4 regions of the Bradyrhizobium sp. 4 genome follow, and region 4 is predicted to be linked to each of the others. Evidence: riboswitches for the same ligand, from Rfam matches in the RefSeq annotation. Region 4 holds a riboswitch; each other region holds the start of a gene.

Region 1 (4,976 bases), 1.9 Mb from region 4:
TAGGCCGAGACGCCCTGCGCGACGATACCGTGATCGCCGGCGAAGACGATGATCGGCACCCGCGCCGCGCGCGGTTGCTCGGTCGCTTGCAGGCCCGCAAGCTCGATTGCGAGCTGCTCGAGCCGGCCGAGCGCGCCGGTCGGTTTCGTCAGTTGCGCCTGCCGCGCCACCGCCGCTTCGCGGTGGACTGCGGAGATGTCGGGGCATTGTTGGGTGACCCATTCGGGGAGCATGCTGCCTCGCTTGCCTCACAGCCTGCGCTTGAGGATGTAATTGTCCATGATCCAGCCGTGCCGTTCGCGCGCCTCTTGCCGCACCGCGACGATGCGCGGGCCGATCTCGGCCAGCGCGCCGGACATCACGATCTGATCGGGCATGCCGAGATAGGCCCCCCACCAGATGTGCAGGCCCGCCGGATCAAGCGACTGGAACGCCGTGCCGCCGTCGAGCATCACTACCACGGTATCGACATCTGCCGGCCAACCGCCATCGCGCAAGCGGCGTCCGGTCGTGACCAGAAACGGCTCGCCGATGTCGTTGAGCGGCATGGCATGCGCCGCGCACAGCGCCTGGATCGAGGTGATGCCGGAAACGACCTCGATCTTTGGCGAGGGATTGAGCCGCCGCGCAATGCGCAGCGAGGAGTCGTAAAGCGAGGGATCGCCCCAGATCAACAGCGCGACCTTGCCCTCGCCTTCGAGATGATCTGCGATCGTCTGTGACCAGGCCGCGGCGACGGCATCGTGCCAATCGTCCACGCCCTTGCGATAGTCCGCTTCCGCGGCGTCGCGGACGGGCAGATCGAACTCGGCGATGCGCGTCGTGTCACTGGTGAGCACATCGGCGCAGATCGTCCGCCTGAGATCGGCGAGGTCGGACTTGGCCGTTCCCTTGCGCGGGATCAGGACGAGATCGGCCGCGTTGATGGCAGTGATCGCGGCGCGCGTGAGCTGCTCGGGATCGCCGCAACCGATGCCTATCAGGGAGAGCGTGAGCATCGTAGCTGCGAAGGGCGGCCATAACGGCCGCCCATTCGCTTGTCTCTAGGCCGCGTTGTGCAAACGCGGAGTGACGAGGCCGGCCGCGGTGACGCCTCGCAGCGACTTCGCCAGCGCCAGCACGCCGAGATCGGCGAGCGGCTCGATCACGATAACGAGCGCATAGGACGCCGCGAAGGTCGCAATGTTGGCGAGGTTGGTCGCGCCGAAGCCGGAGCCATAAATCGCCCAGAACGCCACCCAGGCGATGACACCCGCCTGATAGGTCGTCGAAAGCGCCAGCGCCTGGCGGTACTTCAGATCGACATAGGCCGTGTTGCTCGAAATGATCCGCGTGGCGATCGCCTGGATCCCGAACAGCGGCACCAGCAGCGTGGTGACGTTCATGCCATATTGCGGCAGGTCGGGCGGCTCGAAGAAGATGCCTTGGAACAGCAGGCCGAACGCGAGGCCGAAGGCCGCAGGCGCAGCTCCAAACAGCAGGAACAAGGTCGAGCCGAGGATGAAGTGCACTTCGGAGACGCCGACCGGGAAGTGCGGCAGGATCTCAAAGAAGATAAACACGAGGCCGGTGGTGGCGAGCGTGCGCGCCGCGAACGACGTGATGCCCTGCTCGCGCACGGTCTCGACCGCGAGCTTCAAGGCAACGCCGCCAACGGCGATGCCAGTTGCGTAACTCAGCACGAGCTTGGCGTCCGAGACTAGTCCGGGTTCGATATGCATGGCTCAGATCCTTCTTGCCGTCACACCCGACGGCCTTGGCCTCAAAACGTGCACGGCCGGTCTCCTGGCTCGCGGTTCACTGGGAGTCTCCGGCCTTCCCGAGCCTTGCGGCCCAGTGGCTGATCGAAGTCCCTCACCGCTTACAGTCGCGGGGGCGGCTGGGGTTTTGGGCGCCGCAACTGGGTCCGCCCATCCCCATTCCCGATTATGCTCCGGCGCTTTGCGCCGCGTCGAGCACCATGCGTCTCCTGTGTGCCCCTTTCGCCAGCCGGGCGTCAAGGGGCGAAGGGCGGCCGAGACCGTCATGACGGATAATCCCCCGCCAGCGCGCCGAACAGGATGACGGCCGCCGTGGAGGCCGCCCCGCCCCGCGCAAGCTGCTCGGCAAGTTCCGAAATGGTGGTGCGGACCAGCCGCTCATCGGGACGGCCGAGCGATTCGGCAAACAACGCCGGCGTGGTTGGGGCAAGCCCGTGCTCGATCAATTTGACGACAAGCGCCGGAAACGTCCGCCGGCCCATATAGACCACGGTCGTCGCCTCCGGATCGGCCAGCGCCGCCCAATTGAGGTCTGGCGGCAGCTCGCCGGTGACGTCTGCCCCGGTCACGAACTGCACGCGGCGCGAGGTGTGACGCCGGGTCAGCGGAATGCCGGCTTGCGCGGCGGCGACACAGGCCGACGTGACGCCGGGAATGATCTCGTAGCCGATGCCCGCTTCACGCAGCGTCTCGAGCTCCTCCTCGAGCCGGCCAAAGATGCCGGCATCGCCCGACTTCAATCGCACCACGCGCGCGCCTGTCACGGCGTAGTCGACCAGCAGGCGGTTGACGTGGTGCTGCTTGGTCGAGGCCCGTCCCGCCCGCTTTCCCACCGCGACGAGATTGGCGCCGGGCCGGGCCAGATCAAGGATCGCGCCCGAAGCAAGATCGTCATAGAGCACGACGTCGGCCTCGCGCAGGCGCGCGGCACCCTTGAGCGTGAGCAGCTCGGGATCGCCGGGCCCGGCGGAGACAAAGGACACAAAACCGCTCACCGGTCCTCCGCGATCAGGTGGAAGAACGTGCCGGTGGCTTGTCCCCGCCGCGAGCCGGTCTCGGCGATGACGGCGCCTGTCGCGTCGTGCACGACCGCCAGCGGCGTATCGGGTTGCGCGACGATCGTCGAATAGTGGAATTCATGGCCACGCAGGCGTGCACCCGCCTGATGACCCGGCATCGGCGCGGCGAGCTCGGCCAGACGATAGCCCAGATGCATGCGGCGCTTGGCAAAACTCGTCTCCAGGCCGAGCAGGCCCGTCATCTCGTGGCGGATGCCGTCGGCATCGGTCAAAGCGGTGCCCAGCACCATATAGCCTCCGCATTCGCCATGCACCGGGCGCGTTTCCGCGAAGGCCCGCAATCCGCTGCGGAAGCGCGCATTGGCCGCGATCTTGCCGGCCTGCAGCTCGGGATAGCCGCCCGGCAGCCAACACACATCGGCGCTCGGATCAGGGCCCTCGTCCGCCAGTGGCGAGAATGTCGAGATCTCCGCACCCGCCGCGCGCCACGCTTCCAGCATATGCGGATAGACGAAGGAGAACGCGGCGTCACGGGCAAGCGCAATGCGCTGGCCGGGCGGCGTCACGTTCACGCCGCTTGCGGCAGGTTGCGGCGACCAGGTGGCAGCCGAACGCAGCACCGCGTCGAGATCGACATGCTCGGCAACGAAGCGTGCGGCCTCGTCGATCAGCTTGCCGATCTCCGCCTGCTCCTCGGCCTGGACCAGTCCGAGATGCCGCTTAGGCAGGCTGATCTCGGCATGGCGCGGCAACGCGCCGAACACGGCGATGCCGGCATCCAGCAGCGCGCGCCGCACGAGGGCGTCGTGGCGCGGGCTGGCAACGCGATTGAGCACGACGCCTGCAAGGCGCACACCGGGGCGGTAGTCGCGAAGGCCCGCGGCAATTGCGGCCGCCGTTTGTGCCTGGCCCGAAGGATCGATCACCAGCAGCACCGGCCAGTCCAGCATCTCTGCGATATCGGCGGTCGCTCCCGTGCCGCAGACGCCGCGCGCGGCAACGCCGTCGAACAGGCCCATCGAGCCTTCGGCCAGCACGACATCGGCGTCAATGCCGCGACTGACGAGATGCGAGATTGTCCCGCGATCCATCGCCCAGCTGTCGACGTTGACCGAGGCGCGTCCCGTAGCGGCGGCATGAAACGCGGGATCGATATAATCGGGGCCGCTCTTGAAGCACTGCACCCGCAATCCGCTGTTGCGCCAGGCGCGCGCGAGCGCCAGCGTCAGCGTGGTCTTGCCGACGCCGGAGGCCGGCGCGGAGATGACGAGCCCTGCTGCCATCACGACACCTCCGGAAAGCGCGGTTCGGCGCCCACCGGCCGATAGCGGCGGTCATAGTCAGCAGCATAGAGACGGCTCTCGGAGAAATCCGCCGAGCCCAGCGTCCTGCCGACCAGGATGAGCGCGGTGCGCTCCATCTCGCTGCCGACAGCCGCGTCGAGTGTTGCGAGCGTGGCGCGGACGATGCGCTGGTCGGGCCAGCTCGCGCGCCAGACGATCGCGACCGGACAATCCGCGCCGTAATGTGGCGTCAGTTCGGCGACGACCTTGTCGAGCAGATGGATCGATAAATGGATCGCGAGCACCGCGCCGGTAGCGGCGAAGGCGGCGAGCTTCTCGCCTTCGGGCATCGCGCTTGCGCGGCCCGGCGTGCGCGTCAGCACCACCGTCTGGGCAAGGCCGGGCAGCGTCAGCTCGGCCTCCAGCGCAGCCGCGGCGGCCGAGAAAGAGGGAACGCCGGGCGTGACCGTGTAGGGAATGCCGAGCGCGCGCAGGCGGCGGAGCTGCTCGCCCATCGCCGACCAGATCGAGAGATCGCCCGAGTGCAGCCGCGCAACGTCCTTGCCGCCGGCATGCGCGGCAGCGATCTCCGCGATGATCTCGTCGAGCGACATCGGCGCGGTGTTGACGATCCGCGCGCCGGACGGGCAATGCGCCAAGACGCCTTCGGAGACAAGCGAGCCGGCATAGAGACAGACAGGACAGGCGGCGATCAGATCTCGCCCGCGCAACGTCAGCAGGTCAGGAGCGCCCGGCCCTGCGCCAATGAAATGCACCGTCATGCGCCGTCTCCTTCCGCGATCGCCGCGGTCGCGGTGCGATCCTGCGAGACCACCCGCGTCGCGATCAATCGCGCGCCAGGACCAGCTGCCGCAAGCGCTGCCGCTTCGGCGACTGATCCCGTCCCGAACTTT
Region 2 (4,976 bases), 1.9 Mb from region 4:
CCCGGCATTTTGGGCTACAAGGCGATTAACACTCTGGACTCCATGATCGGCCATCGCTCCAAACGCCACGAAGCCTTCGGCTGGGCCGCAGCGCGCATCGACGATGTCGCCAATTTCTTTCCGGCGCGGCTGACCGGATTCTTGTTCGTGCTGTTGGCCCCACAGCGATCAGAGGCGCTGTCGTGCATGACGCGGGATGCACGCCGTCACCGTTCGCCCAATGCCGGCTGGCCGGAAGCAGCCATGGCGGGTGCGCTCGGCGTGCGGCTCAGCGGTCCGCGGATCTATCACGGCAGCACCACGAACGAGCCCTGGTTGAATGAAGGTGCGCGCGATCCGCTTGCCGCCGACATCGATCGGGGATTGACGGTTTACCGCCGCGCCATGCTGCTGCTCGCCGGCCTCCTTGCGATCCTGGCCTTCGCGTGAAAGAAGAGCACATGCGCGAGCACGGTGGAAATCTCGATCAGGCCCAGCAGCGCTTCGGCGGTCGCGCGGAGGACTGGATCGATCTGTCGACCGGGATCAACCGTCTGCCTTATCCCGTTGGCGAGGTGAGTTCGCGCGCGTGGAGCGCGTTGCCGTCGCGCGCCGAGATCGAGGCTCTGCATCGGGCGGCGCGGCACGCTTACCGCACGAGCGCGGCGGTTGTCGCGCTTGGCGGCGCACAGGCCGCAATTCAATTGCTGCCGCAACTCGCACCGGCCGGCCGCGCGCGCATCCTCGCGCCGACCTACAACGAATATGCCGGGGTCCTCTCGGCCGCGGGCTGGGAGGTCCAGGAGGTCCGGGAGCTCGACGCGCTGGTCGGCGCCGACCTCGCCATTGTCGTCAATCCCAACAATCCCGACGGCCGATGTCATACGCCAAAGGATTTGCTGGCCCTGCTGCCGCGCACCGGCCGTCTTGTCGTCGACGAGAGTTTTGCCGATGCGGCCCCGCAGCTATCGCTTGCATCCGAGGACCGGCCGGGGCTGCTGATCCTGCGCTCCTTCGGAAAGTTTTACGGCCTTGCCGGCCTGCGGCTCGGCTTCGCGCTCGGCAATTCGTCCGACATCGCCAAGCTTGCGGCGATGTCGGGACCTTGGCCGGTCTCGGGAGCGGCAATCGCGATCGGTTGCCGCGCTCTGCGTGACGATGCCTGGGCCGAGGTCACGTCCGCGCGGCTCGCGCGAGACTGCGGTCGCCTCGACGGTATGGTGCAGTCGCAAGGCTGGACGGTCATTGGCAGGACGCAGCTGTTTCGTCTCTACGCGACGCCTGACGCGATTGCCGCGCAGGAGAAGCTGGCGCGTCGCCATATCTGGTCGCGCGTGTTCGCGCGAGAGCCGACATGGCTACGCCTCGGGCTTCCGGGCGGCGAACCCGAATGGACGCGCCTGGCCGAGGCTCTAGCGCGCTAGCGCGAGCAGGCCTTCGACGTCGAGATGGCCTTCGATGTGATCGGCAAGGGCATCGAGCGCGCTCTCGACCCTGGCGTGATAGGGCTCGTCGCCGGCGGGAATGTCGAGCTTCGCCAAAAACGCCTTGCGGAACTCATCGGACGTGAACAGGCCATGCAGATAGCTGCCCTGCACGCGTCCGTCGCGCGAGATCGCGCCCTCCGGGTCGCCGTTCAGCTTTGCGAATGGCCGCGCGCGATCCGGACCATCGGTGCGACCGATGTGGATTTCATAAGCCTGAATCGGCTGATCTGTCGCGGCGTGCACGGCCGCAACGCGCGTCAGCGTCTTCTCCGAGCTCATCACCGTTTCCACATCCAGAAGCCCGAGACCCGGAGTGTCGCCGGCGGGGCCCTCGATTCCATCGGGATCGGTGACGCTGCGTCCCAGCATCTGGTAGCCGCCGCAGAGGCCGAGCAATTGGCCGCCTCTGCGGTGATGCGCCAGAAGATCGATGTCCCAGCCTTGCGCGCGCAGAAAGGCGAGATCGCCGCGGGTGGATTTCGAGCCGGGGATGATGACGAGCCTGACGTCGCCGGGAATGGCCTCGCCCGGCCGCACCATCACGAGATCGACGCCAGGCTCGAGCTTGAGCGGATCGAGATCGTCGAAATTGGCAATCCGCGACAGCGCGAGACAGGCGATCTTGCATTGGCCCGGCTTGCGCGCATCGCTCAGGCCCAGCGCATCCTCGGCCGGCAGCTCGCCGGCGCGCGCGAACCAGGGCAGCACGCCAAAGCCGCGCCATGCGGTCTTTTCTTCGATCAGCTTATAGCCGTCGTCGAACAGCGTGGGATCGCCGCGGAACTTGTTGATGACAAATCCCTGGATCATCGCGGCATCATCCGGGTCGATCACCGCCTTGATGCCGACGAGTTGTGCGATGACACCGCCGCGGTCGATGTCGCCGACCAACACGACCGGCACATCGGCCTTGCGCGCAAAACCCATATTGGCGATGTCGGCGTTGCGCAGGTTCACCTCGGCCGGACTGCCGGCGCCTTCCACCAGCACGAGATCGGCGCGCGCCTTCAGCCGCTCGAAGCTCTCCAGCACAGCGCCCATCAATGACGGTTTCATCGCCGCATATTCACGCGCACGCGCGGTCGCGATGCGTTTTCCCTGCACGATCACCTGCGCGCCGACATCCGTCTCGGGCTTGAGCAGCACCGGGTTCATGTCGGTGTGCGGCTCGACGCCGGCGGCGAGCGCCTGGAGCGCCTGGGCGCGGCCGATCTCGCCGCCGTCGACGGTGACGGCAGCATTGTTCGACATGTTCTGCGGCTTGAACGGGACCACGCGCAGGCCGCGTCGCACAAAGGCGCGCGCGAGGCCGGCGACGATGAGCGACTTGCCCACGTCCGAGCCGGCCCCCTGAATCATCAATGCGCGCGCCATCGCGAGCTTCTCAGAACTCGACGCCGGCTTGCGCCTTGATGCCTGAGCGGAAGGGATGCTTGACCAGCGTCATCTCGGTGACGAGATCGGCGATCTCGATCAGTTCGTCCTTGGCGTTGCGGCCGGTGAGCACGACATGCGTCATCGGCGGCTTTTGCGTCGTCAGGAAATCGACGACTTCGGCGATGTCGAGATAGTCGTAGCGCAGCGCGATGTTGATCTCGTCGAGCACGATCATGCGGAGATTCTGGTCGAGGATCAGCTCCTTGGCCTTCTCCCAGCCGGCGCGCGCGGCGGCGATGTCGCGGGTGCGGTCCTGCGTCTCCCAGGTAAAGCCTTCGCCCATGGCGTGGAATTGGCAGAGGTCGCCGAAATGGCCGGTGAGCATGCGGCGCTCGCCGGTATCCCAGGCACCCTTGATGAACTGCACGACCGCGCAGGGGAAGCCATGGGCGACGCAGCGGACGATCATGCCGAAAGCCGAGGAGGACTTGCCCTTGCCAGCGCCGGTGTGGACGATGATGAGGCCCTTTTCGCCGCTCTTGGTCGCCATGATCTTGTCGCGGGCGACCTTCTTCTTCGCCATTTTCGAGGCGTGACGGGCGTCGGTTTGGTCGCCCGTCTGGGTATCCGGTTCTGACGTCATCGGACGGGGTCCTTCGGCTTGACAAGAGGCGGTGGGGGGCAAATGGTGGCCCCGCGTTGGTTCCTGTCCTACGACAGGCGAAGAGGGAATGCGATAGGGTCCGAATCGGCAAGATTTGGTTCCAAAATGCAGCCGCCCCCGCGACCGTGACCGGAGAGATGCCCGAAGCCACTGATCCCTTGGGGATCGGGAAGGCGGGGATCGAAGGGGAAACCCTGCTCCGGAAGCCGGGAGACCTGCCAGCGTGGACGATTTTGGACCGGCGGACGGGGTGTTCCGCGACGGGGAAACGGGCCTTCGCAAGAACGGTTCGTGGGCCTCTTCGCTTCCCGCTGTTTATTCTGGAAGAAGCGATGACCGTCACACTTCATGTCTGCATCACCTGCCGCGCCGGCCAGACGCTTGGCGAGGGCGAGACGACGCCCGGCAAGCGCCTGCATGGTGCGATCCTCGAGGCCGGCGTGCCCGATGGCGTCAGCGTGGTTCCGGTCGAATGCCTATCTGCATGCAACCAGGGTTGCTCGGTCGCGCTCAGCGCACCCGGCCGCTGGTCCTATGTCTATGGTCGCCTCTCGGATGCGCATGCGAGCGACGTGGTCGCGGGCGCCGCGGCCTATGTGGCCGCACCCGATGGCCTCGTGCCCTGGCGCAGCCGCCCGGAGATCTTCCGCAAGCAATCGCTTGCCCGCATTCCCCCCATTCTCCCCTTGGCCGTCGTGCCGGAGGCCGCCGAATGAATTCGCTTGCAAAAGTCCCCGTCACGGTCGTCACGGGCTTTCTCGGCTCCGGCAAGACCACGCTGATCCAGCACCTGCTTGCCAACGCTAACGGCAAGAAGCTCGCGGTGCTCGTCAACGAGTTCGGCAGCGAGGGTGTCGATGGCGAGATTCTGAAATCCTGCGCCGATGCGAATTGCCCGGAAGAGAACATCATCGAGCTCGCCAATGGCTGCATCTGCTGCACCGTCGCGGAAGATTTCATTCCGACCATGGAGAAGCTGCTGTCGCGGCCGGTGCGGCCCGATCATATCCTGATCGAGACCTCGGGCCTGGCGCTGCCCAAGCCGCTGCTCAAGGCATTCGACTGGCCGGAGATCCGTTCGCGCATTACGGTCGACGGCGTGATCGCGCTGGCCGACGCCGAAGCTGTCGCCGCTGGCCGCTTCGCGCCCGACCCAATTGCGGTCGAGGCGCAGCGCGCGGCGGACGGCAATCTCGACCATGAGACGCCGCTGTCGGAAGTGTTCGAGGACCAGATCGCCTGCGCCGACATCGTGCTGCTGACCAAGGCCGATCTTGCGGGTGCGGCAGGGCTCGAAGCAGCCAAAGCGGCGATCACCGCCGAGATGTCGCGCCGCGTGCCGATGCTGGCGATTACCGACGGCGCGATCGACGCGCGCGTCATCCTCGGCCTCGGCGCTGCCGCCGAGAACGATCTCGCCGCGCGTCCCTCGCATCACGACGGCGAAGAGGATCACGAGCACGACGATT
Region 3 (4,976 bases), 1.9 Mb from region 4:
CGGGACATTGGACTGCGCGGGATAGTCGTCGTTGTCGGCAAGTACGGACGGTGCGCCGCAGCCGGCCGCGAGGCGCGCGGTCAGCCCCTGGACCTCCTGCACATCCAGAGATCCCGTTGGTCCATCGCGGGGCGGGTCGCTTGCCTTGATCAAGGTCTGGCCGGCAAGGCCCGTCCGGTCCCGCCGATAGAGAGTGCCGTTGAAGGCAAACCATTCGATCTCGCGGGTCGACGGCGATACAGGCTGCCGATCGAGCGATGCAGCCGCCGCCCAGTTCGGTGAAGCGTTCATCACGCTGGATTCAGCCGAGGTCAATTGCCCACGCGAGAACAGCCGCCCATGATCCATGGAGAGCCAGCCACTGAAAATCCAGCTCAGTACGAACACCATGGCCGCGAGGCCGATGAGATGATGCAGGGCATGCCAGCCACGATAGGGCGATCCGATTAGATCGCTTCGAGGTTTGATCCGCGCAAGCCCGAGCACAGCGCCAAGCAAAGCTGCGATCAGGGCCAGCAGCGACAAGGTCCAGACCACCCGATCCCACAGCGACCAATTGCTTCGCAGAACTGTCGGATAGATCCAGTGCAGCACACTGCCGACGAGATTCCAGGTCCGCTCGCTGCGCGTCGTATCCAGGACGATCTCGCCGGTGAGCGAGGAGACATAGACCTCGGTTCCGGCGGCGTCGCCGAGCGCAATGCGAAACAAGGGCCGATGGCGGTCAAAGCCGTTCGGCACGCTCCATTGGTCGTAATCCGAGCGCGCAACGATCGCGGCCCGCGCGGCATCTAGCCCGCGGCTGCGTGCGTGGTCTCGCGCGATGGCCAGCGCGACCTCGGAAGACGAGACTGAGGCGCCGACCCCGTCGGAGGCGTGGACTGCGCCCGCGCGCGATGGCCCCGAAACGACATAGACTGGTCCGTTGCTGCGCTGGATCAGGCGAACGCGCGTCGCATCCGCGATCCCGCTCGCGACAACGGCATCGGCGACCGCGATCGTCGTCTCAACGCGACCCAGCGGCACGCGGCCGGCAAAGCGTTCCGCTTCCGTCAGGGACGGAAACGGAACGAAATGCATCACGATTCCCGTCGCGAACCACATCGCGAACAGCAGGCAGAACGCGATCCCCAGCCATCGATGCAGCAGGACGATCGCGCGCATCATCGGTCAGCGTCCTACCATTTGAACGCGGCCGAGATCTCATAGGTCCTGGGCGCGCCCAGCAGGATCTGGTCTGGATAGAACGGATCGCCCCAGATCGCGTAACGCTTGTCGGCGATGTTGCGCACCCGGAAGGTCAGGCGGGCCTGATCGACCGCGTTGAACACCGTCTTCGGGATATCGACGAAGGCGTAGGCATCGGCCACTGTATAGGCCTTCAGCGTCACGACATTGGCATCGGTGTTGTAGCGGTCGCCGACATGGCGGCCGATGATGCCGAGCTCAACCGCCCAGGGCGCGAAGAAACGGTACGACGCGCCGGCATTGGCGACGACGCGCGGCACGTTTGGCGGCGTATTGCCGGAGAACGAGCCGCCGACGAAATCGTAGTCGGCATAGCGGGCGTCGACATAGGCGATGTTGCCCCAGAGGCGCAGCGGCTCGATCGGACGCACCGCGGCGGCAAGCTCGACGCCCTTCGATTCCTGCCGCCCGGCGAGGTTGAGCTGCATGCCGCCCGCCGCCGCATAGACGTTCTTGCGCAAGATGTCATAGGCCGAGAACGACCACTCCGCCCGATTGTCCCAGAACAGGTGCTTGACGCCGGTCTCGTAGGTGCGCGCGGTGGTCAGGTTGAGCGGATCGGTCGGATTGAGCAGAAAGATGTTGTTGGCTGCGATGTCGGCGCCAGTCGCATATTGGCTGAAAAAGGCCAGGCCCGGAACGGCTTCCCACGTGTAGCCGATACGGCCCGTCGTCGGGACCCAGGATTGCGAGAACGGGAAACCCGCATTCACAAGGCCCGTCTTGTCGGTCGAGTTGCGGTCGAGCCCGATATGCTCGACGCGGAGGCCGCCGACTAGCGCAAAGGTCCGTGTCAACTTCAACCGGTCCTCGAACGACAGCGCCTCGTTGTCGATCCGCGCGGTCTGCTGCTTAGTCGTGAGCAAGCCGTAATAGCCGCGATCGGGATTGACCAGCGAGACGGAATCATCGGGGAAATTTGCGGCGCCCGGCCTGACGAAGTCAAGGTAGCTTGAGGAAAGCGTCGTGACCAAGCGGTTGTCAAAGCCGGCGATATTCGCATCCCAGATCAAGTCGGTGATGTTGCCGACCAAGCGTTGGCTGTGCGCGACATAGAAACGCTCGCGATCCACCATGTTCGAGTTAGGGAGGCCCGAACTGGCATTGAACGCCTCGACCTCATTGTTGAACCATGTGCGCTCTGCGCCATAACCATAGGCCTGGCTCTTCAGCGTCAGGTCAGGCGCCAGCTTCAGCTCGAAGCCGCCGCGCAGCCACACTTCCTTCGCCACGTTCTTGTTGTCGAAGACGTTGTAGTTGGTGTTGAAGGTGCGGTCGTCGATCGTGACGGCCCCGAGATCAGTCTTGTTGAAATAATTGCCGGACACGATCCCCGTCGTCGCGTGCGAACCACTGAAGGCGATCGGTACCAGTGGCGCACCCCAATAGGCTTTCGAGCGATCCTCGCGGTATTCGATCGCGCCCCAAACCTTGAGACCGTCGGAGATGCGGTAGTTGAGCTGGCCCGAGACGTCGAGCGTCTTGGTGTTGGTGTCGTCGGCAAAGCCGTTGAGCGAGGAACGGCTGACGTCGAAGCGGTAGTCCAGTCCCTGCACATTGGTGCTGCCGCCCGAGCCGTAATGCGCCCGGAACGAGTTCAGCGAATCCCAGGAAAAATCCGCCTCGTTCCGGATCGGACCGGTGTGCGGCTGCTTGGTGACGAAGTTGATCGCGCCGCCGGCGGCGCCCTCGCCTGACATCAGTGACGCCGGACCCTTCAGGAATTCGACAGCCTCCAGGTTGGCCGTGTCGGTGATCCGCGAGGTCATGTTCTGCGGGCCGATCTTGATGCCGTTGTAGAGCGTGTTGATCTGGCTGTTGGTGAAGCCGCGCATGGAGAAAGCCGACGGCTCGGCCGGATTGTCGCCGGCTGTGACGCCAACCGCTCCCTGCGCGACGTCGGACACGGTGCGATAGCCCTGCTCGCGCATGGTTGCGGCCGAGATCACCTCCACGGTCGCGGGCGTTTCGCGAACGGTCAGGCCAAGGCGCGAGGCGCTTTCGGCCACGGCATTGGTATTGAGCGGCGTCTGTGCTGCCGCAGTCGGCACGACAGGCTTGGGCACTGCGGATGCAGTCTCCGGCCGGCGCGCTGCTGCGCGGCGTGAGCTCTGCGCGTCCCGTCCGGCCGGGCTGGCCTGCCTGCGGGATTGTGGCGCCGACACCTCGACGGGCGGCAGTGGCTCGCGGGCCTGCTGCGCCAAGGCCGCTGGCATGTCGATGGCGATGAAAGATGTGAGAGCGGCGCATGCCAGTAGGAAACGGCGTGGTCGTACGATACAAAGGGAATACACGGTCTTGGACCTCGGTGTGACGTCAGTGGCACGTCACCGCGAACCAAGGTCCCATCTTCCGGCTCATAAGCCTTCCGATGAAGCCGAATGTCTGTACTCCCCGACCGACATCTTCGCGTGTGACCACGGCTGACGGCAGGTCTCCTGGCTCGCGGGTCACTACCTTGCGTCGCCTTCCCGGGACCGAGATACCCAGTGGCATGTGATGCAAGATTCGCCGCTTACAGTTGCGGGGGCAGCCACGGCATTGGGGACAATGTCCCCGCACCGCATTCCCTTTTCATCCCCTCTCGGGGAAACCGTCACGAGCATCTAGGATTACGATCCAGACAGAGTCAATGTGCCAGTTGCGGCGTTATTGCCACAACGACCAGTTTCCTTGGAGATAAGCATGGAAGGCGAGACCTTCCTTTGGCTGATACGGCACGCGCCCGTCGATGGCGTCACGGGGACGATCCATGCGGCCGATGCGCCGGCCGATCTCGGCGCTCGCGCGCAGCTGGAGGCGCTGCGGCAGCGCCTGCCGCGGGACGCCACGAGCTATGCGAGCCCGTCACGGCGCACGCTCGAAACGGCCCGCGCGCTGGGGCTCGAGCCGCTGCAGCTGGACGAATTCAGCGAGCAGAACTTTGGCGACTGGACCGGCCGTCGGCATGACGAACTCGCCGCGACCGGTGGCAAGGCCTATGCACAGTTCTGGAGCGATCCTGCGCGCGGACGGCCGCCGGGCGGCGAGAGCTTCGAGGAACAGGTCGCGCGGGTCCGGCTGGGTCTGTCGAGGGTCGGCGCCGGGGCCGCAGCGCTCGTCGTGCATTCCGGCACGATCCGCGCGGCCCTGTGCATCGCGCTGGACCTGACGCCACAAGCGGCCCTGCGCTTCGTGATCGATCCGCTGTCGCTGACTAGGATCGACCGGCTCGCGACCGGCTGGCGCGTCGTCTACGTCAATCAGCGGACGATTTGATCAGGCCGGAAGATCAGGCACATTGGCCTGCGCAAAGGTCGCCATGCCGTTGTGGAGCGCACAGGCCGACCGCACCAGCGGCAGCGCGATTGCCGCGCCCGATCCTTCGCCTAGCCTGAGATCGAGGCTGATCAGCGGTTGCACGTTCAGCGCGCGAAGCACCAGCCGATGCCCCTGCTCCGCGGACTGGTGCGAGGCCAGCAGGAACGGCTGGCACGAGGGATTGAGCCGCGCCGCCACCAGCGCCGCCACCGACACGATGAAGCCGTCGATCAACACGGGGATGCGGCGCTGTGCAGCCGCGATAATTGCACCGCAGATGGCCGCGATTTCGAGACCGCCGACGGCGCACAGGATCTTTTCCGGCGAAGCGCCCGCAATGCCATGGCGTGCAACCGCGGCGTCGATCACCCGCGCCTTGTGCACACGGCCGGCCGCGTCAACGCCGGTTCCGCTGCCCGCGATCTCCT
Region 4 (4,976 bases):
TGCGGCGCATCGAGGTCGATCAACATCGTTATGAGCTTAAGGCGCTGATCGACTCCGAGAAGCGCTCGAAGGGCTCTGTCAGAGGAGACCGTCAAATTTGTCTCGAATAATGACAAGGCCGCCTCGATGCTCCAGGTCGTCGCGTTGAGGCTTATCGTCGTTGGCTGACGAGCCGAGCCGAGGCGAGGTGGACGGGCGTCGAATATCCCAAGATCAGCTTGCAGGATATCTAAAGCTACGTCACTTCGAAGCCGAAGAGACGGTCTCCACGCGCGACGAGATCGGTCCGGAGATCCTGAAGACGTACGAGAAGCTCGGCATCTGCTTGCCCACCTTCCCCATGCACTAGTGCATGGAGCTAGGGTCGTAACAGGATCCCCGCCGCCCGCGCTCTCGCCGCTTACTCCCGTTCCGCAAGTCAGCGTGCATCCTGACGTCCGGAACTGTTCCTGCGATGCCGCGCAGACCAACGTCCAGGCTGCACTGCTCGCCAGCGGCGACGGAAACAACGAAGGCGCGGCCAAAGTCGCTCAGCACGTAAGTGCTTGGCACACCGAAGGAGATCATCTTGACCAACGCCACGGAGCGATCGAGCTCACGGCTCGTCGCGGGGTCCGCCGAACACAGGCAGTCCGGCCTGATCATCCGTTTGATCCTGGAGCAATCCGGCCTTGACAATTCCTAAGGAGCCTCATGGCGCTGTGATCAAGCGGATGCCGGCCGAGGATGATCGCAAACGTCCTCGCGGGCGAGTTCGAGAAGCTGCTGACGGAAAAGACCGGATTTGTCGCGATCACGCAGATGTCGAAGCGCGATCGCGTTCGTTCTGCTTGCGTTGGCTCATCCGAGTACGCCAAGCGGGTGTTGACGGACGCATTCACAAGCGGAGGCTCCACAGATCTAGGCGTTGTTACCAGGCCGGGAGTAAGACCGTTGTGCCCTAGCTGGTACAGCTCGCAATCGCTTGGGCAATATCGCGGCGACACTTAGTAGGTTGACGGATCGATCCTCGTGCGCCTAATGCCAGTCGTCGTGGTCTTCGGATTCGTTTGATCCGGAGCTAAGAGGGAAGCCGGTGCAATGCCGGCGCTGCCCCCGCAACTGTAAGCGGCGAGCCGCTGTCCAACGAAGTCACTGAAGCCATGCGGCTTCGGGAAGGCCGGACAGCAGCGACGACCCGCGAGCCAGGAGACCTGCCTCGACAATATATCGTCCACGGGCGGGGTGTCCCGGTGTGCGCCAAGCAGCTGTCGCTCACGCGATATTCGCTGCATGCGTCCGCCATGGCCTTTGCCCCAATCATGGGGTCTGAGCTATGTCTTTTCTTTCGCTTCCCGTTGCCACACTGGGGACGTCACGCATCGGCCCACGACGCGAACTCAAAGTCGCGCTCGAGAGCTACTGGGCGGGAAACTCCAGCGAAGCCGAGCTCCTCGAGGCGGGGAGTGGACTTCGTGCCGCTAATTGGGCACGGCAGAAATCCCGCGGTGCGACCGTCATTCCTTCGAATGACTTCTCGTTTTACGATCATGTGCTCGATACCAGCCTAATGGTCGGCGCCATTCCCGACGTCTACGGCTGGACCGAAGGTCCTGTGTCGCTCAAGACCTACTTCACCATGGCGCGTGGCGCTCAGGACGGTGGTCACGCTCAGCATGGGCCTGGCGTAGCCGCACAGGAAATGACGAAGTGGTTCGATACCAACTACCACTACATGGTGCCGGAATTTCACCGGGATCAGATCTTTAAGTATTCCTCTCGAAAGCCGATCGAGGAATATGAGGAGGCAAAAAGCCTCGGCTACCAAACGCGCCCCGTCCTAGTTGGCCCAGTCACTTTCCTGAAGCTTGGCAAAAGCGCAAATCCCGCATTCAATCCGCTGTCGCTGCTCGATCGGCTCCTCCCAGTCTATGTCGATGTTCTCCGCGAACTATCCTCGCGCGGTGCTGAATGGGTTCAGCTGGACGAGCCATGCCTAGTGATGGACGTCGACGAAGCATCGCGGGCGGCTGTCCGCCGGGCCTATGCTCATTTCGCAAAGCTTGTGCCGGCCCTTAAAATCATGCTGGCCACATATTTCGGGGCTATCGGCGACAATCTTGAAACAACCTTGGCCTTGCCCGTTGCCGGGCTTCATGTGGATCTGGTTCGGGCACCTGACCAGTTGGACGCAATTGTCGCCACAACCCGTAGAGATCTCGTGGTCTCACTAGGCGTCGTTGATGGTCGGAACGTGTGGCGCTCCAATCTTCCGGCGCTGCTCGACCAACTTGCTCCTATGGTCCAAAAATTGGGCAGGCACCGTGTTCAGATTGCTCCTTCCTGCTCGCTGCTTCATGTTCCGATCGACATTGAGCTAGAGACCGATCTCGATCCCAATCTGAAGACATGGCTGGCGTTCTCAGTTCAGAAGATCAAGGAACTTTCGATATTGGGCAAAGCGCTGGCCGGCCATGCTGCCGAGGTGGCCGATGAACTTGCGCTTTCGGAGGAGGCAGCCGTCACCCGCGAAACATCGCCCGAGATCCACAATGCGAATGTCGCCGGACGAATCGCCGCGATCGACGATAGCATGCTTCGCCGTCGCAGTGCGTTCACCCAGCGTGCCGACGTCCAGCGCGTCGCGTTCGCTTTGCCGATGTTTCCAACGACAACCATCGGATCCTTCCCGCAAACGGCCGATGTCCGGAATGCGCGCGCGGCTCATGCGCGGGGAACGTTGAATGACACGCAGTACGAGCAGCTTCTGAAAGCGGAGACAGCCCGTACCGTGAAGTGGCAGGAAGATATCGGCCTGGACGTGCTCGTACACGGTGAGTTCGAGCGCAATGACATGGTTCAATACTTTGCCGAGCAGCTGTTGGGCTTCGCTTTTACCAAGCATGGCTGGGTTCAGTCTTATGGCTCGCGGTACGTTCGTCCGCCTATCCTGTTCGGAGATGTCTCCCGGCCGAAGCCCATGACCGGAGAATGGTGGCGCTATGCGCAGTCTCTGACCAAAAAACCCGTCAAGGCTATGCTGACCGGACCGGTGACCATCCTGAACTGGTCGTTTGTCCGTGACGACATCTCGCGGCGCGAGACATGCCGACAGATCGCTCTCGCGATCCGAGATGAGGTCATCGACCTTGAGGCGGCTGGAGCGACCATGATCCAGATCGACGAGGCTGCGTTGCGGGAGGGATTGCCGCTACGCAAATCGCAGTGGAAGAACTATCTAGATTGGGCGGTGGACAGCTTCCGCCTTTGCTCCTCCGTGGTCGCCGACGGAACTCAGATCCATACTCACATGTGTTATTCCGAGTTCAACGAAATCATCGATGCGATCGCAGCAATGGATGCCGACGTCATTTCAATCGAGACGTCGCGTTCTAAGATGGAATTGCTCGAGGCCTTCAAGAGCTACAAATATCCAAATGAGATCGGGCCCGGCGTCTATGACATTCATTCACCGCGCATTCCCGCAGCGGCGGAAATCAAGCAGCTGATTGTGTTGGCGCGGCAGCGAGTTTCCGATCGGCAGCTCTGGATCAATCCCGACTGCGGACTGAAAACGCGAAGGTGGGAGGAGGTGCGTCCCGCGCTCGTCAATATGGTGGCCGCCGCACGCGAGTTGCGGGCCGAGCCATGATGGGCCGGAGCGTTTCGCCAACGCGTTTGTGAACAAGATGCACGCGCTTTGGGGGCTTACGATGTCCTTGGGAGCTTTCAAAGTTCCCAGCGCCGCGGAATGCGGGCGGGCGTCGGCGGAGGCGGTCGCATACAGCCGGCGACAAGCTCGATTCTCGACCCGACGGCCGACAGCATGCCGGCGAGGTCCGATCAGGTCCTATTGCGACGTCATTAACGCTCGACGCGAAGCACAGCCCGACTTTTTCATTTATCCATCGCGTGGATGCGTCTCATCACAACAATCTATTTTACGGTCCTTACGGAACGTCATACGAAATTCAGGCCCTGGCACGCTCTTCGGGAGAGGTAATCGAGCGTTGTTGGTTTTTGGGGACGTACCAAATGCTGCTGTGCGACGGCAAACTGCCGCTGGTGTTTCAGGGCACGGCAGCCAAACCGGCGCAGGATCCCATCTCGGTCAAGGCACTGCCGTCCCAACCGGACAGCGGGCGAGTGGTGGAAAAGTCGTGAAGTTTCCGACAGGAGCGGAAGGCAAACGGCTCCAGATTTCGCGCGGAGTGATATCCGTTTCTCCTTGTTTGACGGCGAATGCCCTCGCCGAAGATCGATCGGCGGTAAGTCCTCCCTGCCGACGAAAGCTGGTGCGATGCGTAAAGCAGCGTCGTTCCTGCGTGACTTTCGCCTGGCCTCCGGAGGAGGCCGGGCTTTTTTTGGTGCGCCAGGCATGGCGCGGACCGCCGTGACTGGCGCGATTCGACCGGAGTGGTGTCCGGTCGATGACTTGGAGGTCAGAGTCCTTTCCTGGGCACCATCAACTTCTTGATGTGCAGCAATTCGAGAAGTTATGCTCTTTCAGAGTGTTGCGCTGGCCCCGACTGTGTAACAATGGGGTGTAACATTGCTGTTCAGGGTTGTTCGGCCGATGCGCTGGGACGGGTCTCGCTTTCCTTCATTCGTGCGGCGCATTCCAGCGGACGTCCGCCCCAAGGCTGCGGGCATCGAGCTGGCTATTCCGCTCGGTGATGATTTCGTTTTTGTGACGCCTAGCGAGAGCGCTCAGGCCGTTCGATTTTCCCTCCGCACCCACAGAGCCCAGCGAAGCGAAGTCGCGCATGGAGTCGCCGCGGCCTATCTAGAGGGTGTTTGGCAGGCCGTCCGCAATGACGCTCCCGTGCATCCGACCCACCGCCAGGCAACGGCCTTGGCAGGCGAACTCCATCGCGTCTGGACGGACAGCGAGAGCCGCGCCCGGAGTGTCGCCATAGTTCATGCGCCGGGTGTCGGCTGGCTGGACGCCGGACACTGAGAGTCACGAGGAGCAGGAAGCTCACTGGGCGGCCGTA

Evidence for each region. Region 4 has a riboswitch for cobalamin ahead of metE (5-methyltetrahydropteroyltriglutamate--homocysteine S-methyltransferase). Riboswitches for the same ligand answer to the same signal wherever they lie in the genome.
Region 1: linked by a shared signal. The riboswitch ahead of IVB45_RS12920 (energy-coupling factor ABC transporter permease) and the one ahead of metE (5-methyltetrahydropteroyltriglutamate--homocysteine S-methyltransferase) in region 4 are both predicted to bind cobalamin.
Region 2: linked by a shared signal. The riboswitch ahead of IVB45_RS12855 (DUF1636 domain-containing protein) and the one ahead of metE (5-methyltetrahydropteroyltriglutamate--homocysteine S-methyltransferase) in region 4 are both predicted to bind cobalamin.
Region 3: linked by a shared signal. The riboswitch ahead of IVB45_RS12940 (TonB-dependent receptor) and the one ahead of metE (5-methyltetrahydropteroyltriglutamate--homocysteine S-methyltransferase) in region 4 are both predicted to bind cobalamin.

What each region holds. Positions count from the first base shown of each region.
Region 1 is NZ_CP064686.1:2,828,346-2,833,321, reverse strand. It holds gene cobT (nicotinate-nucleotide--dimethylbenzimidazole phosphoribosyltransferase) at 1-233, opposite strand, end outside; gene cobF (precorrin-6A synthase (deacetylating)) at 249-998, opposite strand; gene IVB45_RS12920 (energy-coupling factor ABC transporter permease) at 1,044-1,721, opposite strand; cobalamin riboswitch at 1,758-1,978, opposite strand; gene cobA (uroporphyrinogen-III C-methyltransferase) at 2,024-2,755, opposite strand; gene IVB45_RS12910 (cobyrinate a,c-diamide synthase) at 2,752-4,062, opposite strand; gene cobM (precorrin-4 C(11)-methyltransferase) at 4,062-4,844, opposite strand; gene IVB45_RS12900 (cobalamin biosynthesis protein) at 4,841-4,976, opposite strand, start outside.
Region 2 is NZ_CP064686.1:2,814,461-2,819,436, forward strand. It holds gene cbiB (adenosylcobinamide-phosphate synthase CbiB) at 1-429, shown strand, start outside; gene cobD (threonine-phosphate decarboxylase CobD) at 441-1,403, shown strand; gene IVB45_RS12845 (cobyric acid synthase) at 1,392-2,840, opposite strand; gene cobO (cob(I)yrinic acid a,c-diamide adenosyltransferase) at 2,851-3,486, opposite strand; cobalamin riboswitch at 3,527-3,745, shown strand; gene IVB45_RS12855 (DUF1636 domain-containing protein) at 3,840-4,223, shown strand; gene cobW (cobalamin biosynthesis protein CobW) at 4,220-4,976, shown strand, end outside.
Region 3 is NZ_CP064686.1:2,833,672-2,838,647, reverse strand. It holds gene IVB45_RS12945 (PepSY domain-containing protein) at 1-1,167, opposite strand, end outside; gene IVB45_RS12940 (TonB-dependent receptor) at 1,179-3,542, opposite strand; cobalamin riboswitch at 3,659-3,861, opposite strand; gene IVB45_RS12935 (histidine phosphatase family protein) at 3,934-4,506, shown strand; gene cobT (nicotinate-nucleotide--dimethylbenzimidazole phosphoribosyltransferase) at 4,507-4,976, opposite strand, start outside.
Region 4 is NZ_CP064686.1:913,850-918,825, forward strand. It holds cobalamin riboswitch at 1,017-1,216, shown strand; gene metE (5-methyltetrahydropteroyltriglutamate--homocysteine S-methyltransferase) at 1,316-3,631, shown strand; gene IVB45_RS38860 (hypothetical protein) at 4,015-4,143, shown strand.